Regions from separate parts of the Bacillus sp. LQ16 genome, predicted to be linked through region 2. Evidence: riboswitches for the same ligand, from Rfam matches in the RefSeq annotation. Region 2 holds a riboswitch; each other region holds the start of a gene.

What was found. Region 2 has a riboswitch for S-adenosylmethionine ahead of AC3EMB_RS15520 (M20 family metallopeptidase). Riboswitches for the same ligand answer to the same signal wherever they lie in the genome.
Region 1: linked by a shared signal. The riboswitch ahead of AC3EMB_RS15970 (hypothetical protein) and the one ahead of AC3EMB_RS15520 (M20 family metallopeptidase) in region 2 are both predicted to bind S-adenosylmethionine.
Region 3: linked by a shared signal. The riboswitch ahead of AC3EMB_RS07570 (Na+/H+ antiporter NhaC family protein) and the one ahead of AC3EMB_RS15520 (M20 family metallopeptidase) in region 2 are both predicted to bind S-adenosylmethionine.

Annotation. Positions count from the first base shown of each region.
Region 1 is NZ_CM173491.1:3,185,069-3,193,042, reverse strand. It holds gene AC3EMB_RS16000 (DUF4430 domain-containing protein) at 1-68, shown strand, start outside; gene AC3EMB_RS15995 (energy-coupling factor transporter transmembrane component T) at 91-969, shown strand; gene AC3EMB_RS15990 (ABC transporter ATP-binding protein) at 942-2,603, shown strand; gene AC3EMB_RS15985 (ECF transporter S component) at 2,576-3,277, shown strand; gene AC3EMB_RS15980 (YwiC-like family protein) at 3,461-4,183, shown strand; gene AC3EMB_RS15975 (hypothetical protein) at 4,216-4,407, opposite strand; SAM riboswitch class I at 4,530-4,628, shown strand; gene AC3EMB_RS15970 (hypothetical protein) at 4,669-4,986, shown strand; gene AC3EMB_RS15965 (SWIM zinc finger family protein) at 5,247-5,636, shown strand; gene AC3EMB_RS15960 (NAD(P)H-dependent oxidoreductase) at 5,660-6,235, shown strand; gene AC3EMB_RS15955 (group-specific protein) at 6,232-6,597, shown strand; gene AC3EMB_RS15950 (short-chain fatty acid transporter) at 6,626-7,972, opposite strand.
Region 2 is NZ_CM173491.1:3,083,182-3,091,155, reverse strand. It holds partial or broken gene AC3EMB_RS15540 (histidine phosphatase family protein) at 1-81, shown strand, start outside; gene AC3EMB_RS15535 (hypothetical protein) at 216-548, opposite strand; gene AC3EMB_RS15530 (VOC family protein) at 1,271-1,663, opposite strand; gene AC3EMB_RS15525 (AAA domain-containing protein) at 1,775-4,084, shown strand; SAM riboswitch class I at 4,161-4,262, shown strand; gene AC3EMB_RS15520 (M20 family metallopeptidase) at 4,351-5,556, shown strand; gene AC3EMB_RS15515 (Lrp/AsnC family transcriptional regulator) at 5,723-6,163, opposite strand; gene AC3EMB_RS15510 (SDR family oxidoreductase) at 6,333-7,097, shown strand; gene AC3EMB_RS15505 (TetR/AcrR family transcriptional regulator) at 7,379-7,974, shown strand, end outside.
Region 3 is NZ_CM173491.1:1,486,415-1,494,388, forward strand. It holds gene AC3EMB_RS07555 (murein hydrolase activator EnvC family protein) at 1-1,233, opposite strand, end outside; gene gltP (glutamate/aspartate:proton symporter GltP) at 1,729-3,003, shown strand; gene AC3EMB_RS07565 (ribonuclease FAU-1 family protein) at 3,072-3,590, shown strand; SAM riboswitch class I at 3,711-3,816, shown strand; gene AC3EMB_RS07570 (Na+/H+ antiporter NhaC family protein) at 3,911-5,227, shown strand; gene AC3EMB_RS07575 (lmo0954 family membrane protein) at 5,410-5,766, shown strand; gene AC3EMB_RS07580 (PspA/IM30 family protein) at 5,814-6,476, shown strand; gene liaF (cell wall-active antibiotics response protein LiaF) at 6,583-7,323, shown strand; gene AC3EMB_RS07590 (sensor histidine kinase) at 7,323-7,974, shown strand, end outside.

The sequences.
Region 1 (7,974 bases), 100 kb from region 2:
ACCATAGTGCTGGTGTAGCTACGGTAAAACCAGGAGATACAATTGAGTGGGTATACGTATTACAATAAGAAAGGCATTCGGTAAAGGGCTATGAAAATAAGTTTTTCTTCTTTACATCCTTTTGTGAATTTTTTCTATTATATCGGGGTGATGATACTATGTATGATGTGTCTTCATCCTCTTTTTTTAATTGGAGCAATAGTATTAATTATTATGTTAAATGTGATGCAAGGAAATAGCGAAAAGATAAGAAAGATGCTACCGAGCACAATTGTTTTCTTTTTTATGGTAATTTTATTTAATTCGTTATTAACGCATAGAGGTCGAACTACGTTGTTTTGGTTAGGTGATAGCCGTATTAAGCTTGAGGCGATTATGTTTGGAATAGTAATGGGGTTATTACTAGTTGCAGTTATGTTTACGTTTGCGTCATACAATGATATTATTTCCAGTCATAAATTTTTATATTTGTTTTCAAGAATTTCACCGAAAGTTGCATTGTTAACGATGATTACAGTGAGATTTGTTCCTTTGTTTATAAGGCGATTAAAGAAAATCACACTCGTTCAAAAGACGAAAGGTGTGCAGGTAGATTCAGGTTCGATAATTGAACGCGTCAAAAATGGTATGCAATTGCTGCAAGTATTATTAATTTGTTCATTGGAAGATGCACTGCAAACGGCAGATTCTATGCAAGCTCGTGGATTTGGTGTAACGAAACGTACGACATATATTCGCTATAGAATGGAAAAACGAGATTGGTATACGCTCAGTTATTTAAGTATTCTATTTATAATTGCTATCATATGTAGTACGTATGGCGGAGGAAAGTTAATCATTTATCCGAAAGTCGAATCTATTTTATTTCAGCAATACGATGGGATGATGTTTATCGTATTTACGATGTTTATTAGTTTACCAATTATAATGGAAGGAAGGGAATGGTTATGGTGGCGCATGCAGAAATAAACAATTTATCATTTGTATATACTGATGAAAACGAAAAAGCGTTACAGCATATTTCTCTTTCTGTTCAAAAAGGAGAGTTTATTGCACTTGCCGGCGGATCAGGATCCGGGAAGACGACTTTATTAAAACATTTTAAAAAAGAATTACTTCCAATTGGTAAGCGTACTGGGGATACATATTATGATGGTACTTTATTAGAAAATGTACCTGATTTGTTATCTGCTCAAGAAATTGGTATGGTATTTCAAAATCCAGAAAATCAACTCGTAATGGATACAGTTATTCAAGAATTAGCATTTTCTTTAGAAAATATTGGGTTACCATCACATATTATTCAAAAACGAATAGCAGAGCTTATTAGCTTTTTAGGATTTCAAGATTTATTGCATCAATCTGTTCACACGTTATCTGGTGGGCAAAAGCAACTTGTTAATTTAGCTGCGGTATTAGTTATGCAGCCAAAGTTATTATTATTAGATGAACCGACAGCACAATTAGATCCAATTGCTGCAAAAGAGTTTTTAGGATTATTAAAACGGATTAATGAAGAACTTGGAATTACGATTATTTTAAGTGAACATCGTTTAGATGAAGTTATCCCGCTTGCAACACGCGTTGTTTGTATGGATAATGGCTGTATTATGTATGATGGTAGTCCTAAAACTGTTATTACGAATATGTGGGGAGTAGAAACATTCCGTCCATTTATTCCGCAAATTCCAAGGCTATTTTTAGAGTGGAATGTGAGAGATATTCCGTTTACGGTGCGAGAGGCGCAAATGAAAATGAATAATTTTTCAGCGATATCATATGTAAATGAGCCAATAGCACAAAGTGAAAAGCAAGAGGTAATTTTAAGCGCAGAGCATATTTCATTCCAGTACGAAAAAAATAGTCCGCTTATTTTACGTGATTTATCAGTTTCGATTGAAAAAGGAAAATGGGTAGCGCTCGTTGGGAAGAACGGTACAGGTAAGTCTACACTGTTAACAATTTTAGCAGGATTACAAAAAGCGAGAAGAGGGAAAGTAAAGTGGAACGGGAAAGTGATACATAAAATTGATTCGAAAGAACGGTTTAAAAGTATTGGGTATGTATCGCAGTATCCATATTATCATTTTACATTTGATACAGTGTGGGATGAGGTGTATGAACGTGCACGTGAATTATATGGAGAACAAGGAAAAGAAATAGCAGAAGATACGCTAAAACAGTTTTGGTTGTATTCGCTTAAAGAACGCCATCCGCATGATTGTAGCGGAGGAGAGCAACAACTTCTTGCATTATGTACAACGTTATTATCAAAGCCAACGTTATTATTACTTGATGAACCGACAAAGGGATTAGATCCATGGAAGAAAGAAAGAGTAGGAGAACTATTTAGGAAGCTGCAAAAAGAAGGAACAACAATTGTAATGGCAACGCATGACATTGAGTTCGCTGCGAAATACGTTGATCAATGTATGATGTTATTTGATGGGACAGTCATTATGAATGATGCACCGAAAGAATTTTTTAGCGGCAACTTCTTTTATACAACATCTATCAATCGATTCATTCGAAAAGAATTGCCATATGCATTAACGTGGGAGGATGTGTACGAAGCGTGTCCAAACGATATGTTGCATTCATAATATGTATTTTTGCAGTAATAATAGGCACATTACTCTTTACTACACTTATTATGGACGGTTATTACATGTTAAGTAGTTTGTTTTTATTAGTTGTTATTATGTTACCTTTCTATATCCGTTTTGAAAGAAAGGCGTTTGTTTCACGTGAAATTGTTCTCGTTGCTGTATTAGCAGCAATTGCAGCAGTTAGCCGCGTACCATTTTCTATTTTACCGAGTGTACAACCAACTTCTTTTGTTATTATCGTTTCTGCAATTGTGTTTGGAAGTGAAGCGGGTTTTATGATCGGTGCAACAGCAGCGATTGTGTCTAACATCTTTTTAGGGCAAGGTCCGTGGACGCCGTGGCAAATGTTTTCATGGGGTATGATTGGTTTTATAGCTGGATTATTGCGTAATACATTTTTAATGAAAAAGCTATGGGGAAGACTCCTGTACGGATTGTTTGTTGGATTTTTATTTGGCTGGATTATGAATTTCTGGGGACTTCTCGGTTTTATACGAGAGGCAACGTGGGAAACAGTCATTTCGTATTACATCGCAAGTTTTTATTTCGATTTGAGCCATGCAATTTCGAATGTTGTCTTCTTACTATTATTTAGTACTTCTTGGATTACGATTCTCACAAGATTTAAAAAGAAATACGGTATATTAGATAAGCATAACATAGCATAGAAAAGCATACTCATATAAGGTAGGGTCGCGACTTACATATTCGTTTGCCTCTTTCATGCTTCTTACATATTGTAAGGAGCATTTTTTATTGTCAAAAAATAGTCCAATATATATCCGTTACTATATAAAATTATTCGTATAATAATAGGTGAGAACTATTTTCAAAAGGGAGGTGTATAGTTAATGAAGTTAGTTATTCCGAAGCAACATGGTGCATGGGCGATGCTTGCTATACCATTTCTATTAAGTGTCATACTTGGAAAACCTACTATATATCACATTCCATTGTTTATAGCTTGGTTCTTTATCTATTTAGCTACGTATCCATTCCTTATGCACATAAAACAAAAACGAAAAAAAGAGTATTTACATGCTTCAATTGTATATTTTATTATTGCGTTCGTATTTGGGATGATTTCTCTATTATATGAATGGCGCATTCTTTTATTCGTAATAGTCATGATTCCACTATTTATAGTAAATATGCATTATGCTCGTCAAAAAAATGAAAGGGCACTATTAAATGATATTTGTGCGATCATTGTGTTTTGTGTTGGTGGGTTAATTAGTTATTATTTTTCAATGAAACAAATCGATCATACAGCATTATTCATTGCACTTATTTCATTCTTATACTTTTTAGGTAGTACGTTTTATGTGAAAACGATGATACGTGAGAAAAATAATCCGAAGTATCGTTTTATATCTTGGGGTTATCATATTCTATTAACAATCATTGTATTTGCAATTAATCCGTGGTGCTCCCTTATTTTTATACCAAGTGTCATTCGAGCCATTATATTGTATGGCAAAAAAATTTCTATTATAAAAGTAGGGATTTTAGAAATTGTGAATTCTGTATATTTTTTAATCATAACGGCAATAATTATGAAGTATGCCATTTGAAAAAACTTCCCACCTTATGATGGGAAGTTTTTTCAATCTTGTTCTAAAATGTGAACGGTGTAATCGCAGCGTTGAATAGCTTGTTCGATCGCATAAAGGGATTGCTCAATACGAGCGCGATTAAAATCTTTTTCAACAGTCTGTAATGCTTCTTCTAAACAATGTTTTGCTTCTTGTAATGATTGAAAAGAATCTTGTACATATCCGCGAGCATTTTGATGCATTTCATAATCCTCCTTGCATATTCATATATGTATAGTATGAACAGTAAAGAAGAAAATATTATTTGTTATATTTGTTTGACAATTAAAATGAAATTACGTATAGTAAGAATTAAGTGAATATTTTCTTATCCAGAGAGGTGGAGGGACTGGCCCGATGAAACCCAGCAACCGCGATGCAGGTGCTAATTCCAGCAGAACATATTTGTTCTGGGAGATAAGACGAAGATATATACGTAACTTCTTCTTATCGGAGAGGTTTTTTTGTTGCAAAAAAACCGATTACGAAAATTTATATTAAGAAGAAAGGGGTTGCGCATTGCTGTGACACTCGAAAAATACGTAAAACTGCGTAGTACAGTTTATGAATATATGATAGAGCAAGATAAGCCAATATCATTGTTAGATATTCAAGAACATATCGTTTCGCATCATGAAGGAAAATTCACGAAAAAGATGTTACATCAATTTTATTTATCAAGACTATTAGATGAACTGAAACTGGATGGGAAAATTACATTAGCTGATGAATATCTCTATACTGAAAAAGGGGTATTTTATAAGGCGAGAAAAGGGAGCTAAGCTCTCTTTTTTTTAAAATAACGGAGTATGTAGAGTAAAAGACTGCTTAAGCAGCCTGATACAGGGAATGGTGTTGAGTGTGTAGTGTCAAAAATTGAATGTGCCTGAAAGAGGCAATTCGTATCGGCTGCAAATGAAAAGAGACACCTTCGCCGAATAGGTGTCAGTCGTTTTGCAAAATAGACTTGCTATTTAACAGTTCTTAGAATAACATGCAGGGGTTTGGAAGTCAAAAGGGAATTAAAGGAAGGGGTACAATTATGTACGCTTACTTATTAAAAGATATAACGAAATGGATCCCAAAGTACGTTGTAGATAAGGGATATGAATATTATGAAGATGGACATGTAGAAGATGTTGAAATACAAGATAACAAAGTGTTTGCTTTCGTTACTGGAAATGCAGGGAATTATGAAGTAGTTATTGATCTCGAAGATTTTTCAAAAAGTAGTTGCGAATGTCCGTATGAAAATTATTGTAAACATATGGCGGCAGTTGTTTATGATATTCAAGGTGCTGGTGAGAGTGCAGTTAAAGAGAAACTGAAAGATTTAGAAAAAGAAGAGTTACTTACTGTATTAAATCGACTGTTGCAAAGTTCGAAAAACATGCAAATTGTAGAGAAGATGTTAAAGAAGGGGAAACTTTAACTTATAGAGGGAGTTGTTATGTAGTGAACGTACTAATTGTATACGCTCATCCTAGTCCTTCAAGTTTTAATGCGGCGATTTTAAATCATGTGCAAAAAGGACTACAGGAAACAAATCATTCAGTTACCGTACTTGATTTATACAAAGAACAATTTGATCCAGTCCTCGTATTTAATGAAGAGAAGAAAAGACGTGATTTAGTAAATGAAGAAGAAACAGCTCGATACAGAACGTTAGTAGAAGAAGCAGATACAATTCTATTCATCTATCCAATATGGTGGTGGGGGATGCCAGCTATTTTAAAAGGTTTTATTGACCGTATTTTCGTAGCTGAATTTGCTTATAAATATGAAGGGGCTCTGCCGAAAGGATTATTGCAAGGGAAAAAAGCGTGGGTTATTAATACGTTAGACTCGCCTCTATGGTACGTCGCATTGTTATATCGATCAGCAGATTGGATTATGATGAAGAGAGGTGTTTTACGTTTTTGTGGCATTCGTGATATAAAACGGTCAGTGTTTCAATCTGTGAAAACGAGTAAAGTATCAAAGCGCGAAAAATGGTTATTACAAATAGAAGAAAAGGCTCGTACATTATGAATGAAGTCGATCGTATTATAAACTGTTGTCAGTATGATAACGAACTTTTTCGAAAGTATATTACGTGTTTACTTCAATTGAAAAAATGCAGCGATACATTTCAACAAATTCAAATAGAGTTAAGAAATGATTATTTAATAAGAGGAATTTGTGAAAGAGAAGTAGATGAGGTAGTAAGGGGAAGTAAAGAATATGAAACATATTTTCTTCCTAAAGCGTTACAGTGGAATTTTTTGAGGGAACATCCATACTTGATTGGAAAAATTTGCGAAGATTTTTTTGCATTTGAGTCATTACATCTTACGGAGTTAGAGTGGGAGAAGATTATAAATCGCGTGGGAAATAAGTCATTTATTATGTAAAAAAGCTAGTATAAAACTAGCTTTTCGTTTAAATAAATAAGAAGCATAGACTAATGATAAAACCTGCATATAGTAAGTTCACAACGCAAAATCCCATAATGTCACGAGCACCTAAACCAGCTATCGCTAATGCTGGTAATGCCCAGAAAGGTTGAATTAAATTCGTCCAAGCATCGCCCCACGCAATGGCCATTGCAGTTTTTGCAGCAGGTACACCAAGTTCAGCGCCAGCTGGAATCATAATTGGTGCTTGCACGGCCCATTGACCGCCACCAGATGGAACGAAAATATTAACGATACCAGCACTTAAAAAAGTAAAGAGCGGGAAAGTTGATTCGTTTGAAATGCTAATAAAGAAATTAGAAATAGCTCCTCCAAGTGAAAGTCCTTCACTATTTGCTCCAATCATCATGCCCATAATTCCTGCGTAAAACGGAAATTGAAGTAAAATGCCAGAGGCACTTTTCGTAGAGTCTGAAAAAGCGCGAATATACTGAATCGGAGTGCGGTGGAAAATAAGTCCAGCAATTAATAACATAAAAATCACGATATCGAGAGTAAGATTAAATCCTTTCGTATAAAAGTAATTGAAAATATAAATGAGACCTAACAATCCAACGCAAAGTGTAATAATGATGCTATTTTCCATTTTTTCAGCGAATGTATTTTTTTCTACTTCTTGAGCAGCAGCTTCTTCATGGAACACGCTAGGATCTACAGTTATCGTATGTTTTTCATCTGGATGCATCGCTTTATTAATGAGAGGCATCGTAACGAGAAAAATAATAACTGGAACGAGAGCGTATGGTGAGAATAACGTTTCTGTTATCGGAATTGCCTCTTTAATACTTCCAGCAGTCGTTTTAATTAACGTTTCACCGCCTGTTGCTAACGTAAGAGGGATAGAGGCAGAAAGACCGGCATGCCAAATGAGAAATCCAGAGTAAGAAGAGGCAATTGCTAGTCTATAATCTAATCCGTCCAGTTGCCTTGCCACTTCTTTTGCGTATAAAACAGATACAACAATTCCAAAGCCCCAGTTTATGTATGCACCAAGTAAACTTACAATGGAAATGGCAATAATACCTTGTCCATTCGTTTTCGGTAGTCTGGCAGCTTTCGTTAATCCTTTTTTAATAAGAGGAGCATTTGCTAAAGCAGATCCAGTCACGAGTACAAGTGCCATTTGCATAGAAAAGGCGAGGAGTCCCCAAATTCCATTACCCCAGTGATTAATCATTTCTACAGGTGTTTGGTGAGTCGCAAACATACCAAAGCAGATAACGAAAACAGTTAGTAAACATGATAAAATAAACGGTTCTGGCAAGAAGCGTTGCACTAAGGCGACGCAACCATTTGTAAAGGAACGAAACAAAA
Region 2 (7,974 bases):
GTCTTAAAAGAATTATTAAACACCTATCGAGGACAGAAAATAGTATTAGGCACTCATGGAGCTGTAATGACTTTGATGTTGTATGAGCTTAGCTTGATAGCGATGGGGTACCGCCAACAAGACTCGAATTTTGCACGCTAAGCAAAAAAACAATAAGCTGTCCACATGGACAGCTTATTTACATAATTCTTGTTATTGGAAGTCGTTTTGAAATTCTATATGTTTACTTTTTTCTTGTTCTTACGAATAAACCACAACACCACAGTTAAAAATAATAAAAAGCTCAGTAAAAAGAGCGGTATTTTTTGAATAAAGAAAAATCCTTTCCAAAAATCTAACCTAGTACTATCAGGAGAATCTGTTGCCATCCCACCTATAAAAAAAGACAACGGAATAGTAAGTATATTTATCCCTAAACCGATCATTACGAATGATAGATTTTTACTCCAGATTTTTGGTAATGCAGCCATAATAAATAAAACTAATGCAGTAACAATTATAAGAAACAGTACTCCAAAATAAAATGCAAAATATAAAAAAATTCCCATAATCCCCCTCCAAGACTTTAATTGTACCATCAATAAGGGCAATTTTGGATGAATATGATATTCGTATATAGTTAACACAACGCCCCATTATCGGTAGCAAATAATTTCATAGAATCCTTGTATGTACAGGGGTTCTTGTTTTTTGTCTATGTATCTCTTATATAGGATTTTATACATCATTGGTATAGCGGGGATATGAGGGATCCTCGCTTTTCTTTTTTTCATAAAATTTTGTATGAAAACAGTTGAGTTATAATGCTTTATGCTGAAAAATAAAAACTTTTCTTTGAATTTGAAAAGAAGGTGTTACTTTGTCAAGTGTTGAAGAAAATGAGATAGCAACTTTTGCTACAGATAGTGTAGCGGATACAGAACACGAACTTCATCACATGAGGGTCATCCGAAATCGGTACTTGAGTTAATTGTCAGCTGAGGTCTTTGGAATTGAATTGACGGGTAACTTTAACAAAATAAGGAGTACAATTAAACAGCCTCAAATATGCAAGTTTTTATGCGGAACTGCTTGCGTATTTTGGCTATTTTTGCATTCGTAAAAGATACTGCTATAAGTAAACAGCATTTTTGAATTGCAAAATACCCCCATGACATCAATAGTATAAGTACCAAAAAACGATAATAAAAACTGTCTTCATCAGTTTCTACTCCTTATGTGGATCATAAAGTTATTATCCCGTTTATTGTGGGCTGACTAAAGTTTCCCTTTATCTCTCCGTCTCAAAAAACTCAATCCACTCCCCATCAGGACCAGCGAAGAATATGTAACGTGTTCCATCTGGTAATGTTTCGATTTCTTCTCCTAGTAAAAAGGTTACGCCGTGTTTTAGTATTCTTTCAATTTCATCCTCTAATGAATCTACCTTAAAGCAAATGTGATGTACTTTTCCTTCTGCTGGCAAGGAAGAATTGTAGCCTTCAATGAGTTCGAGTATCGTTTCTTTCGATTCTTCCACACCTAAAAAAGCGAGTTTTAAATCTGGATTCGGGTGCCCCATACGTTTAAGGAGCTGTAAGCCGACTACTTCTTCATAAAATGAGATAGATGCTTCTAAGTTTGCAACCATAAGTCCTACGTGTTCAATTCTTCTAACTGGCATGTAGATTCCTTCTTTCTGAAAATTATATACAATATATTATTGAAAATTAAGAAAATAAGCAAGATAAAAACCTTACAAATTTTAGCGTGTTGTATGGTATAGTGAGAAAGTATGTTTGGGGAGAAGGAAGGAGATTATACGATGAATACAACTACTCAAACTCCTTCATTATCAGAAACGATGAAAGAGTGGCATTATGCATTAGCATATGAAATTAAACATTGGAAAACGATAGGTGGTAGTAAAATTTCTATCATGAACGGTCGTTTTTTATATACAGATTATGAGAATACAGTGTATATATTTCAGCTTATTTCGGAAGTAAGCTTACCTGAAGGTTCACCAATTCGAATTGAGTTCGATGGTGAGGAAGCGACAGGAGAAGTATTATCTGTACATGGATTAGAAATAGAACTGAAATTAAATGATTATATACAAGGTGAAATAAGAGAAGCGGTTTTATACAGTGAACCGTGGCAACTTTTAGAGCAACTGCAAGAGCGATTGAAAGAAGCACGTAAAGATAAGCTGAAACGTAATCGTATAAAGCGTCTTGTTGATGGGACGAGCAGTCCGAAACATATTGAGAAGATGAAAAATCCAAAAAATGAACTGGCATATCGTTCGTTTTATAATCCGACAACGTACGTATGGGGACCGCCGGGAACAGGGAAGTCTTACAATTTATCACGTATTATTTCGGCTCATTATCAAAAAGGAAAATCGGTACTTGTGTTAGCTCATAGTAACGCGGCAGTAGACGTATTAATGAGTGAAGTAACGAAGCAAATTGAAAAGAAAAAGAAATGGACGCCTGGCGAAATTGTTCGTTACGGTTATAGTCAGCATGAACATATACGAAATCATGAAACGTTACTTGCATCTAAGTTAGTTGAAACGACGAACGGATCATGGGGTGAGGAAAGACTCTACTTAGAAGAGACACGCCAAGATCTTCGTGAAAAAATCTTATCGTATAAAGCAACATCTGCTGATAAGAAGCGTATACAAGAGATTGAAAGTGATCTTCGAAAGCAAAAGGCTAAAATTAAAGAAGTAGAAAAAGAGTATATTGAAAATGCGAAAGTAATTGGTGCAACTTTATCGAAATGTGCCATTGATTCACTTATTTATGAGCGTACATTCGATTTAGTTGTCGTAGATGAAGTGAGTATGGCGTTCGTTCCGCAAATCGCATTAGCTGCTTCACTTGGAAAACGTATCGTTGTTTGTGGCGACTTTTTACAATTACCTCCAATTGCGATGGCAAACCATGAACTCGTTCGCAAATGGCTTGGGGAAGATATGTTTTACCACGCTGGGATTGTTGATTCTGTAAATAAATCAGAAGCGCATCCGAACCTATTTATGTTGCAGGAACAAAGACGTATGCATGCGGATATATCGAAGTTTACAAACTCATTTATTTATAAAAATAGAGTATACGATCATCCGTCTGTTTCAGAGCGTAAAGAACTTGCGCAATTGCAGCCGTTCGCAAATGAAGCGAGTGTTTTATTTGATACGAGCCAAATGGGAGCTTTTTCGTTAAAAGATGCTGCTTCTGGTTCACGTTTTAACATTATGTCTGGTTTAGTAGCGATGCAAATGATGTTAATCGGATTGTTAGACGGTGTTCAGTCTATTGGTGTTGTGACACCTTACAGGGCGCAGTCACGCTTTTTATCGACGTGTATTAGAGAAATGTTGCAGAGAACGAAATATCAAAACATACCAGTTTTAGCGGCGACAGTTCATAAGTTCCAAGGTTCTGAAAGAGATATGATGATCTTTGATACAGTTGACAGTTATCCGCAGGAACGACCTGGCGTATTATTCTTTGATCACAAAAACCATCGCCTCGTCAATGTAGCAGTGACAAGGGCGAGAGGGAAGTTCATTCAATTATCAGATTGCCATTATATGCGTAAAAATCTTTCTAGAAAACAAGCGTTATCGCAATTAACAGCTCATATAGAACGTCATGGAGATGTGTATGATCGCACGACATCAAGACAATTGTGGGAACGGAAAATTTCGAAACGTTTACGCTGGTTTATGGAAATGAATCTTGAAGAGCCGAAAGGGCTATTAAAAGATATTCTAGCCGCAAAACGAAAAATTATTATTTCACTTCCAAGTACAAAACAAGTGGATAAGCGAGTATGGCAAGCGTTAATGCGTACAAATGCACAGATAACAGTTTATAGTGATGGACCAGTTCCACTGAAAAATGTAAAGTTACAAAGACAAAATAAAGCATTCCCGTTTATCGTAATTGATGATGAAATCTTCTGGGCAGGCGCACCGCTTACATCTCAAATGATGTTTGAAGGTAGTGCGGAATTTCCGTACGTATGTGCAAGACTGCAAGCACCAGAAACAATTGGTGTATTAAAAGGATTTTTAGATATTCGGTAAATTCGGATAGGAATTCCTTGACTTTTACTTAGAATGAACTTAGAATAAAAAATAATTTAATATAATTTTATGAAAATTCTTATCACGAGAGGTGGAGGGACTGGCCCTATGATACCTCGGCAGCGGATTCGTTATGAATACTGTGCCAATTCCAGCAAGGTAACTTGAAAGATAAGAAAGAAGCTCATTTTGACTGTATATACAGAAGCCTCTTTCTATCTTTTAGAAAGAGGCTTTTTTATGTGAAAATAAAAGGAGGAAGAACAATGGGAGCGACAGGAGTAACGTCACAAAGAAAAACAATTGAAGAGAGTATCGAAAGAAATAAGGAAAAGTACATAGAAACAAGTCATGATATTCATGCGAATCCAGAGATTGGTAACCAAGAGTTTTATGCATCTAGAACGTTAAGTTTATTGCTAGGCAGTGCAGGATTTCAGTTGCAGCACAATATAGCTGGACATGAAACGGGATTTATCGCGCGAAAAAGCTCTGGAAAACAAGGACCAGCAATCGCATTTTTAGCGGAGTACGACGCTTTACCAGGACTAGGCCATGCGTGTGGTCACAATTTAATCGGCACAATTAGTGTTGCAGCAGCAATTGCATTATCAGAAACGCTTGAAGAAATTGGCGGGGAAGTTGTTGTGTTTGGTACGCCAGCAGAAGAAGGCGGGCCAAATGGTAGCGCGAAATCAAGTTATGTAAAGGCAGGTTTATTTAAAGATATTGATGCGGCGCTTATGATTCATCCGAGCGGAAAAACAGCGACAACGAGTCCTTCACTAGCAGTCGATCCACTTGATTTTCATTTTTACGGAAAAACAGCTCATGCTGCAGCTTCGCCAGAAGAAGGGATTAACGCATTAGATGCGGTTATTCAGCTTTATAACGGTATTAATGCACTTCGCCAACAACTTCCGTCAGACGTGAGAATTCATGGCGTCATTACAGAGGGAGGAAAAGCACCTAATATTATTCCTGACTATGCCGCAGCAAGATTCTTCATCCGCGCAGCAACGCGAAAAAGATGTGCAGAAGTAACAGAAAAAGTAAAAAACATTGCTGAGGGAGCAGCGTTAGCAACAGGTACAAAAGTAAAAATTCATCAATTCCAAAATGAAATCGATGAATTACTCGTAACAAAAACATATAACGATATCGTAGCGGAAGAACTAGAACTATTAGGTGAAGATGTAAATCGTAAAGAAAGAGTAGGGATCGGTTCAACCGACGCAGGAAACGTAAGTCAAGTCGTACCGACAATTCATCCGTACATTAAAATCGGACCAGATGATTTAATTGCACATACGAATGAATTTAGAGAAGCAGCACGTTCAGAACTTGGAGATAAAGCATTAATTACATCGGCAAAAGCATTAGCAAATACGGCGTATCGATTAATTACGGAAGAAGGGTTGTTAGAGAAGGTGAAGGAGGAGTTTAGAGAGGCGCAGAGGAATCAAGGGTAAGGGGATTAAAGTGCTCTTTTCAAAGAGTAATCTAATTAATAAGTAGAGATACAAAAAGAACATTGAAATATCAATGTTCTTTTTTGTTTACTAGTCATTGATTTTGTTGGTTTTTCTCAAGAAAGAGAAACTTTTACTGTTAGTGAGGATAATACGTATCCCTTTATCAAAACGACAATTTCTCCTCAAATTCACTCTTTAATACTATTAAAGGAGATGACAAGCCAAATTGCATTAAGGAGTCTAAAAATGCAGCGAGGGAATCCATCGAATCGCTCATGACCTTCATCATATAATTAAATTCCCCACTAATTCGAAATAAATCTGTTACTTCAGGAGCTGCATTACAATACTGGATAAAATCAGAGCATTGGCTCGTTTTAAACATGATGAATGCTTGAATGTTTTTATTAATTTTTGCAGGCTCAAATTTCGTTCGATAAGCCGCTATAACTCCTTGATCTTCAAGCTTGTTAATACGTTCTTTTACAGCAGGTTGCGTCATGGATATAATTCGTCCTATTTCTGAAACAGAAATTCTCGCATTTTCATACAACAAGTTCATAATTTTATGATCGATTTCATCCAGTTTTACGGCGTTTTGCATTGTGTAGCCTCCTTATTTTTGTTTTCTAAAGTAAATTACGAATTATAACTATAATATCATAAGTGAACGGGCTAAATTACCTATAAATCTATATTTAAAATGATTGGTGTTTGCATGAAAATATAAGTATAGATTTTTATCAAACAGAAATTTAGGAAGGATGGAAAAAATGAAGAATCTTGATGGAAAAGTAGCGTTAGTAACAGGGGCGAGTCGCGGAATTGGTCGTGCGATTGCGATGAGATTGGCAAACGACGGTGCATTAGTTGCGATTCACTACGGCCGAAATAAAACAGCTGCAGATGAAACGATTAGTGAGATTGAATCTAATGGAGGAAAAGCGTTCTTAATTGAAGCTGAACTCAATTCAATTGATGGTGTCAAAAAGCTAGTAAAACAGTTAAAGAATGAATTACAAATAAAAGTTGGTACATCAGAGATTGATATTTTAGTAAACAATGCAGGGATAGGTACACAAGGAACGATTGAAAATACGACAGAAGAAGTTTTTGATGAAATTATGTCTGTGAATATTAAAGCACCATTCTTTTTAATTCAGCAAACATTACCATTAATACGAGCAGAGGGTCGCATTATTAACATTTCATCAGCTGAAGTAAGGCTTGGTTTTACAGGCTCAATTGCATACGGCTTAAGTAAAGGTGCGCTTAATACGATGACACTGCCTCTAGCTAAACACCTTGGAGAAAGAGGTATAACAGTGAATACAATTATGCCTGGATATACGAAGACAGATATCAATGCAAAATTGCTAGATAATCCAGAAATACGAAATTTTGCTACAAACTCATCTGTGTTCGGGCGAATAGGGCAAGTTGAAGATATTGCAGATGCAGTAGCATTCCTTGCTTCTTCTGATAGCCGCTGGGTAACGGGGCAGATTTTAGATGTTTCTGGTGGGTTTTGTTTATAGGGGCACTACTCCATACCTATCAAGATAATCAAGTAAATTACTAGTTATGAAACGATCCTTGTTTCATAACTAGTAATTTATAGAAAGGTAGGGATGATAAAGAAGTCTATTAAAACGTGATTTTTTCGCTAGGCAATTTGAATAAGGGGGCTATTTTTTATTATTCGTAATCTAAAATAATCAAATTTTATTTTACAGTAACAATAAAACAAAATTATTGACCGCATGGTACAAAAAGGGTATTCTATTCATGTTATCTTTAAAATGAGAGGAGGATACGATTGAATAAACGCGGCAGACCTCGAGAGTTTGATTATTCCTCAATTGTAGATGTTGCAATGAAAACATTTTGGTTAAGAGGATATGAAGGGTGTTCTACACAAGATTTATGCAGTGATACAGGACTTGGAAAAGGAAGTTTATACAATACTTTCGGTAGTAAACATGAACTGTATAAACAAGTATTAGAACGCTACCATGAAATTGGGATTAGGGAACAAAGGAAATTGTTACATACTTCAATTCCAGTTAAAGAACGATTAAGTAATTTTTTTGAATGGGCATTGAAAGAAGACTTTGAGAATATGGATCAAAAAGGATGTTTATTGATTAATGCCAGTATAGAACGTGCTAAAAACGATTTAATGGTACAAGAAATTTTCTCGAAGCATGTTGAACTTCTTAAACAAGCTATTGAAACAGTGATGGAGGAAGGATTGCAAACAGGTGAAATTTCAAAGAAGCAATCAGCTGAGGAATTAGCTAGTCTGCTTTTAAGCAGTTATTACGGATTCCGTGTTCTTAATGTATCGATGCAAAATCGGATGTTGTCTGAACAAGTTATCAAAGGAACAATAGAGTCTATTTGTGGCGCTTA
Region 3 (7,974 bases), 1.6 Mb from region 2:
GCCGACATTCCATTCTCCAAGATGAAGTTCGAAGTGTAAATGTTGTCCGTATGATTGGCCCGTGTTCCCCATAAATCCAAGCTGATCGCCTTGTTTTACAGTTTGTCCATTCGATACAGAACGGCTATTCATATGAGCATATACTGTCGTATATGTTTTTCCGTTTATACGGTGAGATAAATACACTACGTTTCCGTAACTAGATGATAATTCTGAGCGAATAACAACGCCATCTGCAGCAGCGATAATTGGAACCGTTCCCGAAGCAGCGATGTCAATTCCTTTATGGTTATCTAAAGAACGTACACCAAATCCGGAAGTTTTTGATCCAGCTGCTGGTTTGATAAAGCCACCCATGTTTGTATCGTGTGGTGTTGGAGCTGCTTGAGTTGCTTGAGCAGATTTAGTAGCTTGTTGTTTGCGAGCCTCTTCTGCCTGGCGAGCTTCTTCCGCTTTACGAGCTTCTTCGGCCCGTTTTTCTTCTTCAATTGCTTTTTGCACAGCTTGACGTTGATTTTCTAAAATGCCTTTGGATTCTTCTAATCCTTCAATCTCTGAATCTACTTTTGCTACTTTCGTATGTAGATCGTTAATAAGAGTCTGTTGCTGCTGTTGGTTATTTTGTAATTCTTGTTGTTTTTGTTCTAGTTTTTGCTCAGATTCTTTCAGTTGTTGTTCTTTTTTCTCAACAGCTTCTTTTTCTGTAGTTACAGCATTTTGATCAGATGTTTGTTTTTTTACAATATCTGTATCGTTGTTTAATATTAAACTTACGGAGTACATATTATCAACAAGATCAGCAATGTTTGTAGAGTTTGTTAATACTTCTGTAATGATATTTGTACGCGGTTTTTCTTGCATAGATTGTAATCGTTGTTTAATAACTTCCTGACGTGTATCTATGTTTGTTTGTAATTGTTCTATATGTTTCTTTTTGTCAGTAATTACTTGTTGTGTTTTGCTAATTTCTTTTTTTGTATCGTTTAATTCAGCCTCGTTTTTATTAATAGAAGTAGTTAATTCATCGATTTTCTTCTGTAATTCTTGAATTTCTTTTTCTATTTGTTCTTTCTCGACTGATTTATTTTGTAAGTCACTTTGTTTGCCTTCTAATTCAGATTGAATGTTAGATAATTTATCTTGATTTGTTTCAGCGTATACGGGTGAAAGTAACGGGGAAGCAAAAATCGTTCCTGCTGCTAAAACACTAAACGCTGCAAATTTCTTTTTCATAGTTGTCTGACTCCTTTCCCTATGAATGTTATATATCATAAGAAGAAGAGTGTCTATCGTTGTAATCATAATGTAAAGAAAACTTTATAAAATTGCTAAGTTTTGTCGGAATTTATCATTTTTCAACTTTAATTGTCATAGTACTTACATTTTATTTATGGCTGTAATAAAGGTATATTTTGGGATTTATCTGTAAAATACAGGAGGAAAGTAATAGTTTTTATGGGGTGAAATAGTACTTAGAAAGCTAATAAAACACTAGTAAGGAATCGTTCTCATGTGAGGTTTTCTAACATGGGTTTATTTTTTGTCAAGAAAATTATTTGCATTCGGGCAAAGTTATTTTGTTGTCAGATTTTAAATTTTGATTTATGATTTTTAACAGGGACAAAATGTAGTGAATTGTCGAATAATATGTAATACTCTTAATTTCTTAGTTTTATAGAGATAGAATGAGAGATAGAGTGACACATCGAAGAGGGGGTTACAACAAATATGAAAAGAATAGGACTTGCATGGCAAATATTAATAGGGCTTGCGCTTGGTATTGCGGTTGGGGCGATTTTCTTTGATAATCCAGCTGTTGTGAAGTACTTACAACCAATTGGTGATATTTTCATCCGATTAATTAAAATGATCGTTGTACCGATTGTTGTAGCAAGTATTGTTGTTGGGGTTGCTGGTGTTGGCGATGTTAAAAAACTAGGTCGACTAGGCGGAAAAACAATTATTTACTTTGAAATTATTACAACAATTGCAATTATTGTTGGTCTATTAATAGCGAATATTTTCCAACCAGGAAAAGGCGTAAATATGGAGCAGTTAACAAAGACAGATATTTCGAAATATACACATACGACAGAGCAAGTACAAAGTCATTCATTTGCAGATACGTTTGTAAATATTGTTCCAACAAACATTATGAAGTCATTGGCTGACGGAGATATGCTTGCTATTATCTTCTTCTCTGTACTATTTGGTTTAGGTGTAGCAGCAATTGGTGAAAGAGGAAGACCAGTTCTTCAATTTTTCCAAGGTGTAGCTGACGCAATGTTTTATGTAACAAACCAAGTTATGAAATTTGCACCATTTGGTGTGTTTGCACTAATTGGTGTTACAGTTTCTACATTTGGTCTTGCTTCATTAATTCCATTAGGGAAATTGCTAATTGTCGTATATGGGGCAATGATCTTCTTCGTCGTAGTTGTCTTAGGACTTACAGCGAAAATATTTGGAATTAACATTTTCCAATTCTTTAAGATTTTAAAAGACGAGCTGATCTTAGCGTATTCTACAGCAAGCTCAGAAACAGTTTTACCAAAAATCATGGAGAAAATGGAGAAATTCGGTTGTCCGAAAGCAATTACATCTTTCGTTATTCCGACAGGTTATTCATTTAACTTAGATGGATCAACTTTATATCAAGCAATTGCGGCTATTTTCTTGGCGCAAATGTACGGTATTGATTTATCTATTACACAACAAATTACATTATTACTTGTATTAATGGTTACATCAAAAGGTATCGCAGGTGTACCGGGCGTATCATTCGTTGTATTATTAGCGACACTTGGTACAGTAGGTATTCCACCTGAAGGTTTAGCGTTCATTGCTGGTATTGACCGTATTTTAGATATGGCTCGTACAGCAGTTAACGTTGTAGGAAACTCTTTAGCAGCTGTAGTTATGTCTAAGTGGGAAGGTCAATATGACGCTGAAAAAGGACAAGCTTATTTAAAAGAGATTTCTGAAAAGGGTCAAGCTGCTTAATTATAATATGAACAAGCTCTCACATAATATGTGGGAGCTTTTCTGTATATAGAAGAGGAGTATACATAATGAAACGTAAATATGGTGACGGTTCTTCGTGGAAAAGACTAATAGAAAAGAGTTATAGGCTTAAGCAAGTGGAAGAGGGAATGCTCGGAATACTGGATATAAAAAAGGTGAGAGAGCCTAGTTGTAAAGAATATGATGGTAAAGAAATTTGTATTGCAAGTGATGGGTATACGTGGGTTCAATATTTCATTAATGGAAAGAACTTTGCGATTACAGCTATGTTAGATGATAGGCACAATTTAGTGCAATATTATATTGATGTGACGAAAGAATATGAAATAGACGATCGTGGTTTACCGTATTTTGATGATTTATATTTAGATGTAGTATTATTACCTAGCGGTAAGGTGTATGTATTAGATGAAGAGGAGCTAGAGGATGCTTATAAAAGTGGCGATGTCACGAAGGAAGAGTATGAGTTAGCTTGGTACACTACGAAATGGATATTAGCAGCAATAAAAAATAGTGAATTTTATTGGATTTCAATATTGGAAGAAGAAATCGAAAAGTTAAAATGATTATTGTATTCAAATTTTTGTATAATTACCAAAAAAATCTATACAAAAAATAATTGACTTTTGTTTTGTAAGCGAGTAAAGTTAGGGAAGAAATTATTATTAAAAAATAAATATGAAACCTTCTTATAAAGAGAGGCGGAGGGACTGGCCCTACGATGCCTCGGCAGCGGACTCGATTTCAGAGTGCTGTGCCAAATCCAGCAAGCATGTGCTTGAAAGATGAGAAGAGCGTTTCTTATAGATGTATAAGACCTCTTCTCATCGGAAGAGGTCTTTTGTTATTCATTAGAAAAAGGTTGAAACTAGGGAGAGATGGTACTTTGAAAGAAACGAGAGGAAATGGTTTAGCTTTATTACCACTTGGGATATTTTTGGCGCTATTTATTGGTTCTGGAATTATTACAGGTGATTTCTATAAATTGCCGATACTTGTAGCAATTTCAATTGCTGTAGGAGTCGCTTTAGTGATGAATCGTAAAGAAAGTTTTAATGTGAAAGTCGAGCGGTTCGCTAAAGGTGCAGGAAATCCGGATATTATGATTATGGTATTAATTTTTGTGCTTGCAGGTGCATTTTCTGAAACGGCTAAAGGAATGGGCGGAGTAGACTCAACTGTTAATTTAGCGTTAACTATTTTACCGCCAGGATTTATCGTAGCTGGAATCTTTGTTATTGGTGCATTTATTTCATTAGCAATGGGAACTTCAATGGGAACAATTGCAGCATTAGCGCCGATTGCTGTAGGTATTAGTGGTCAAACTGATATCTCAATTGCGCTTGCAATGGCTACTGTTGTTGGGGGAGCGATGTTTGGTGATAATTTATCATTTATTTCAGATACAACAATCGCAGCTGTTCGTTCACAAGGAACAGAAATGAAAGATAAGTTTAAAACGAATTTTTTAATTGTGTTACCAGCGGCTATTATTACAATTGTATTATTAGTAATAGTTACTTCAGGAAGTGACACGCAAATTAAAGCACATAGCTTTGATTGGATAAAGATTTTACCGTACGCAGGAGTACTTATTACAGCGCTACTTGGCTGGAATGTACTTATTGTATTAACTGGTGGAACTGTATTATCTGGTGTTATCGGTCTTATAGATGGAAGTTACACGTTAGAAAGTTTCTTTAAAAGTGTAACGACTGGAATGGGCGGTATGATGGAGTTAGTATTACTTGCTATATTAATTGGCGGTATGGTTGAATTAATCCAATATAATGGTGGTATTCAATATTTAATGAATGTATTAACACGTAATATTCGTTCGAAAAAAGGTGCAGAATTTGGTATTGCTGGTTTAGTAAGTATGACGAATATGTGTACAGCGAATAATACGATTTCGATTATCTTTACAGGCCCGCTTGCAAAAAATATTGCAGATCAATATGAAATAGACCCTCGTAAATCAGCGAGTGTATTAGATCTTTTCTCATGTTGTGTACAAGGATTAATTCCGTACGGTGCCCAAATGTTAACGGCAGCAGGATTTGCAGCGTTATCTCCGGTTGAATTATTGCCATATGCATTTTATCCAATCTTAGTTGGAGTATGTGGGATTGTTTCTATTTTAATTGGATTTCCAAGATTTTCGAAAGTAGCTGAGAAAAAAGAGTATCATAAAACAGCTTAATTTAATATGAATGTTAGTAATTAAAAAAACGTGCAGAGAATAAACTCTGCACGTTTTTTTGCGTAAAGGGCTGAATATGACTCGGTCTTAAGTCTGAGTTAAAAACGGTTCTTAAGCTCGTTATGGAAAGATGAAAAAATAGTTAAGATAAGAGTATCAAATCGAAGGGAGGCAAGCACAAGATGAAACAATTTCTAGCGTTTATCGCAGCCGGTATTTTGGCTTTAATTGCTCTTGGTAGTCTTGCTGGTATTGTAGGATTCGCAATCGGAGCAGGAGTTGTATATTGGAGCTATAAATCATTTGTGCGAGCTAAGTCATTTTTTGGAAAGTTAGCTTGGGGTATTGTTGGTTTAATCGGTTTATCCATTGCGCTTTCTCATTCACCAGCATTAATCGGTATCGCTGCTTTAGTGGTTTTATACTACGGATACCGCGAGTGGAAAAAAGAAAAAGATGTAGTTGTTGAATCTGCTCCAGAAAGTTCTAAACCATATAGCAACTTTGAAGATGAGTGGAACAAATTAATGAAAAACTAAAACAATAAATCAAATTATAAATAAAGTAGAAGAGAGGAAGATTTATAATGAAACAATCTTTATTCGGACGTGTACGCGATGCAATTTTAGCTGATTTTCATAACGTGTTAGATGAGAAGGAAAGAAAAAATCCAATTGCGATGTTAAACCAATATTTACGTGATAGTGAGCGTGAAATAACAAAAATTGAGAAGTTAATTGAACGTCATAAAACATTAAAATCTAACTTTGCTCGTGAGCTTGAGCAAGCACGTTATTTCGTTAACAAAAGATCAAAGCAAGCTATCATTGCTCAAGAAGCAGGCGAATTACAATTGCACGAACGTGCGTTAGAAGAGGTAGCTTATTATGAAGGGCAAGTAACTCGATTAGAAGAAATGTATGCAGGTGTTGTAGAGCAAATTGATGAGTTAGAGCGTCGTCTTTCTGAAATGAAAAATAAATTAAAAGAAATGCACGCAAAGCGTATGGAACTAATGGCACGTGAAAATATGGCACATGCAAATCGTCGTATGAATACTGCGATGCATAAAATGGATGAAAATAATCCGTTCTTACGATTTGAAGAAATTGAAGATCACATTCGTGACTTAGAAACTCGTATGAATGAAGAACATGAGCGTGACACATTTGATATGAAAATTGCAAAACTTGAGCGTGAAATGAAAGAAAAGAATGATGTATCGTTAACGAAAGAGTTAACAAAATAATAGTAGTATATTATAAAACAGGCTTATGATATAGTGATAGGAGAAAAGGTGTTGGAAAGCAATGCCTTTTCTTCTATGTATATGTGACAAGAAGGGGGGAGCTGAAATGAAGAAACATTTTTCAAAGACACAATTAATGGGGATGCTCCTCATCATATTTGGATTCGGTCTTTTTCTTGATATGATACTTGGACATTTTGAACCAGGTGGTCTCATTTTTGCATTTATTATGCTTATGTTTGGAAGGCATTATCGTAAAAAGAATCGTTATGTACGGGGAAATGTATTTTTATTTGTTGGTGGTATCGTATTTTTATTCTTCTTATTTTCATCAGCAGCATTTGTTCTTGTCGTATTTGCTTGTTTAGCTTTAATTGGTTATCAATTGATTCAACAAGGGCATCAGCAAAAAGCGATGAAGGTTGAAATTAAAGAAAAAGGGATTATAGACGAAGAGAAGCAAATATATCGTACAGAACCATATTTGAAAAATATGTTTGTAGGCAATGTACGAATGATGGATCATATTTATGAACTTGAGGATATTAATGTTCAATACGGTGCTTGTGATGTGGAAATAGATTTAACTACTGCTATGATTCCAGAAGGGGAAACGGTAATTGTTATTCGGGGTGTCGTTGGTAATATTCGTTTATATGTGCCATATGATATTGAACTTTCTTTAAATCATTCTGTTATTGTCGGACGTGTGCTCTTGCCAGGTCATGAAGAGACAGGGTTTAACCGCAATGTTACATTTAGAACAGAGCAGTATAAAGAGGCTCCTCGTCGTATTAAAATTATTTCTTCGCTTGTCGTAGGCGACACGGAAGTGAGGAAAGTATAATGAAGAAACAAAAAAATATTTCGTGGATGTATATTCGTTATTCTATGTTGTCCTCAGTTAGTATCGCACTCATTTGTACAATTGTATATGTATGGAAAAGCGAGCAACAAGTGTATGATTTATTATGGAAGGAATCCATCGCTTCTGTTCCAATTGGCTTGTTTATTATGACTACAAGTTTACTTATCGGGGGAATTGTAGGATATGCAATCGGTTACTATATAGAGCAGCGTATACAAGGATTAAATACGTTTCTATTTGAAGTAGAGCGAGGGAATTTTCCGAGCGATGTTTCGTTTACTGCAGATGATGAATTTCATGAAGTGGAACGAAAAGTAATCGTTTTGGCTCGTCGATTAGAGGAGCAAGCTGGACTCTTTCAAAAAGTAACGAATGAACGAGCTCATTGGAATGAAGAGATGAGACAAGAAGCGATTTCTCAAGAAAGGCATCGTTTAGCAAGGGAGTTGCATGATTCAGTAAGTCAGCAGCTTTTCGCAATGTCGATGATGATGTCAGCGATTAATGAACAAATAACTGAATTTCCAGATGTGACAAAAAAACAATTACAACTTGTTGAAAATATGGTTGTAAATGCTCAATCAGAAATGAGAGCATTGCTCCTTCATTTACGTCCTGTACAATTGGAAG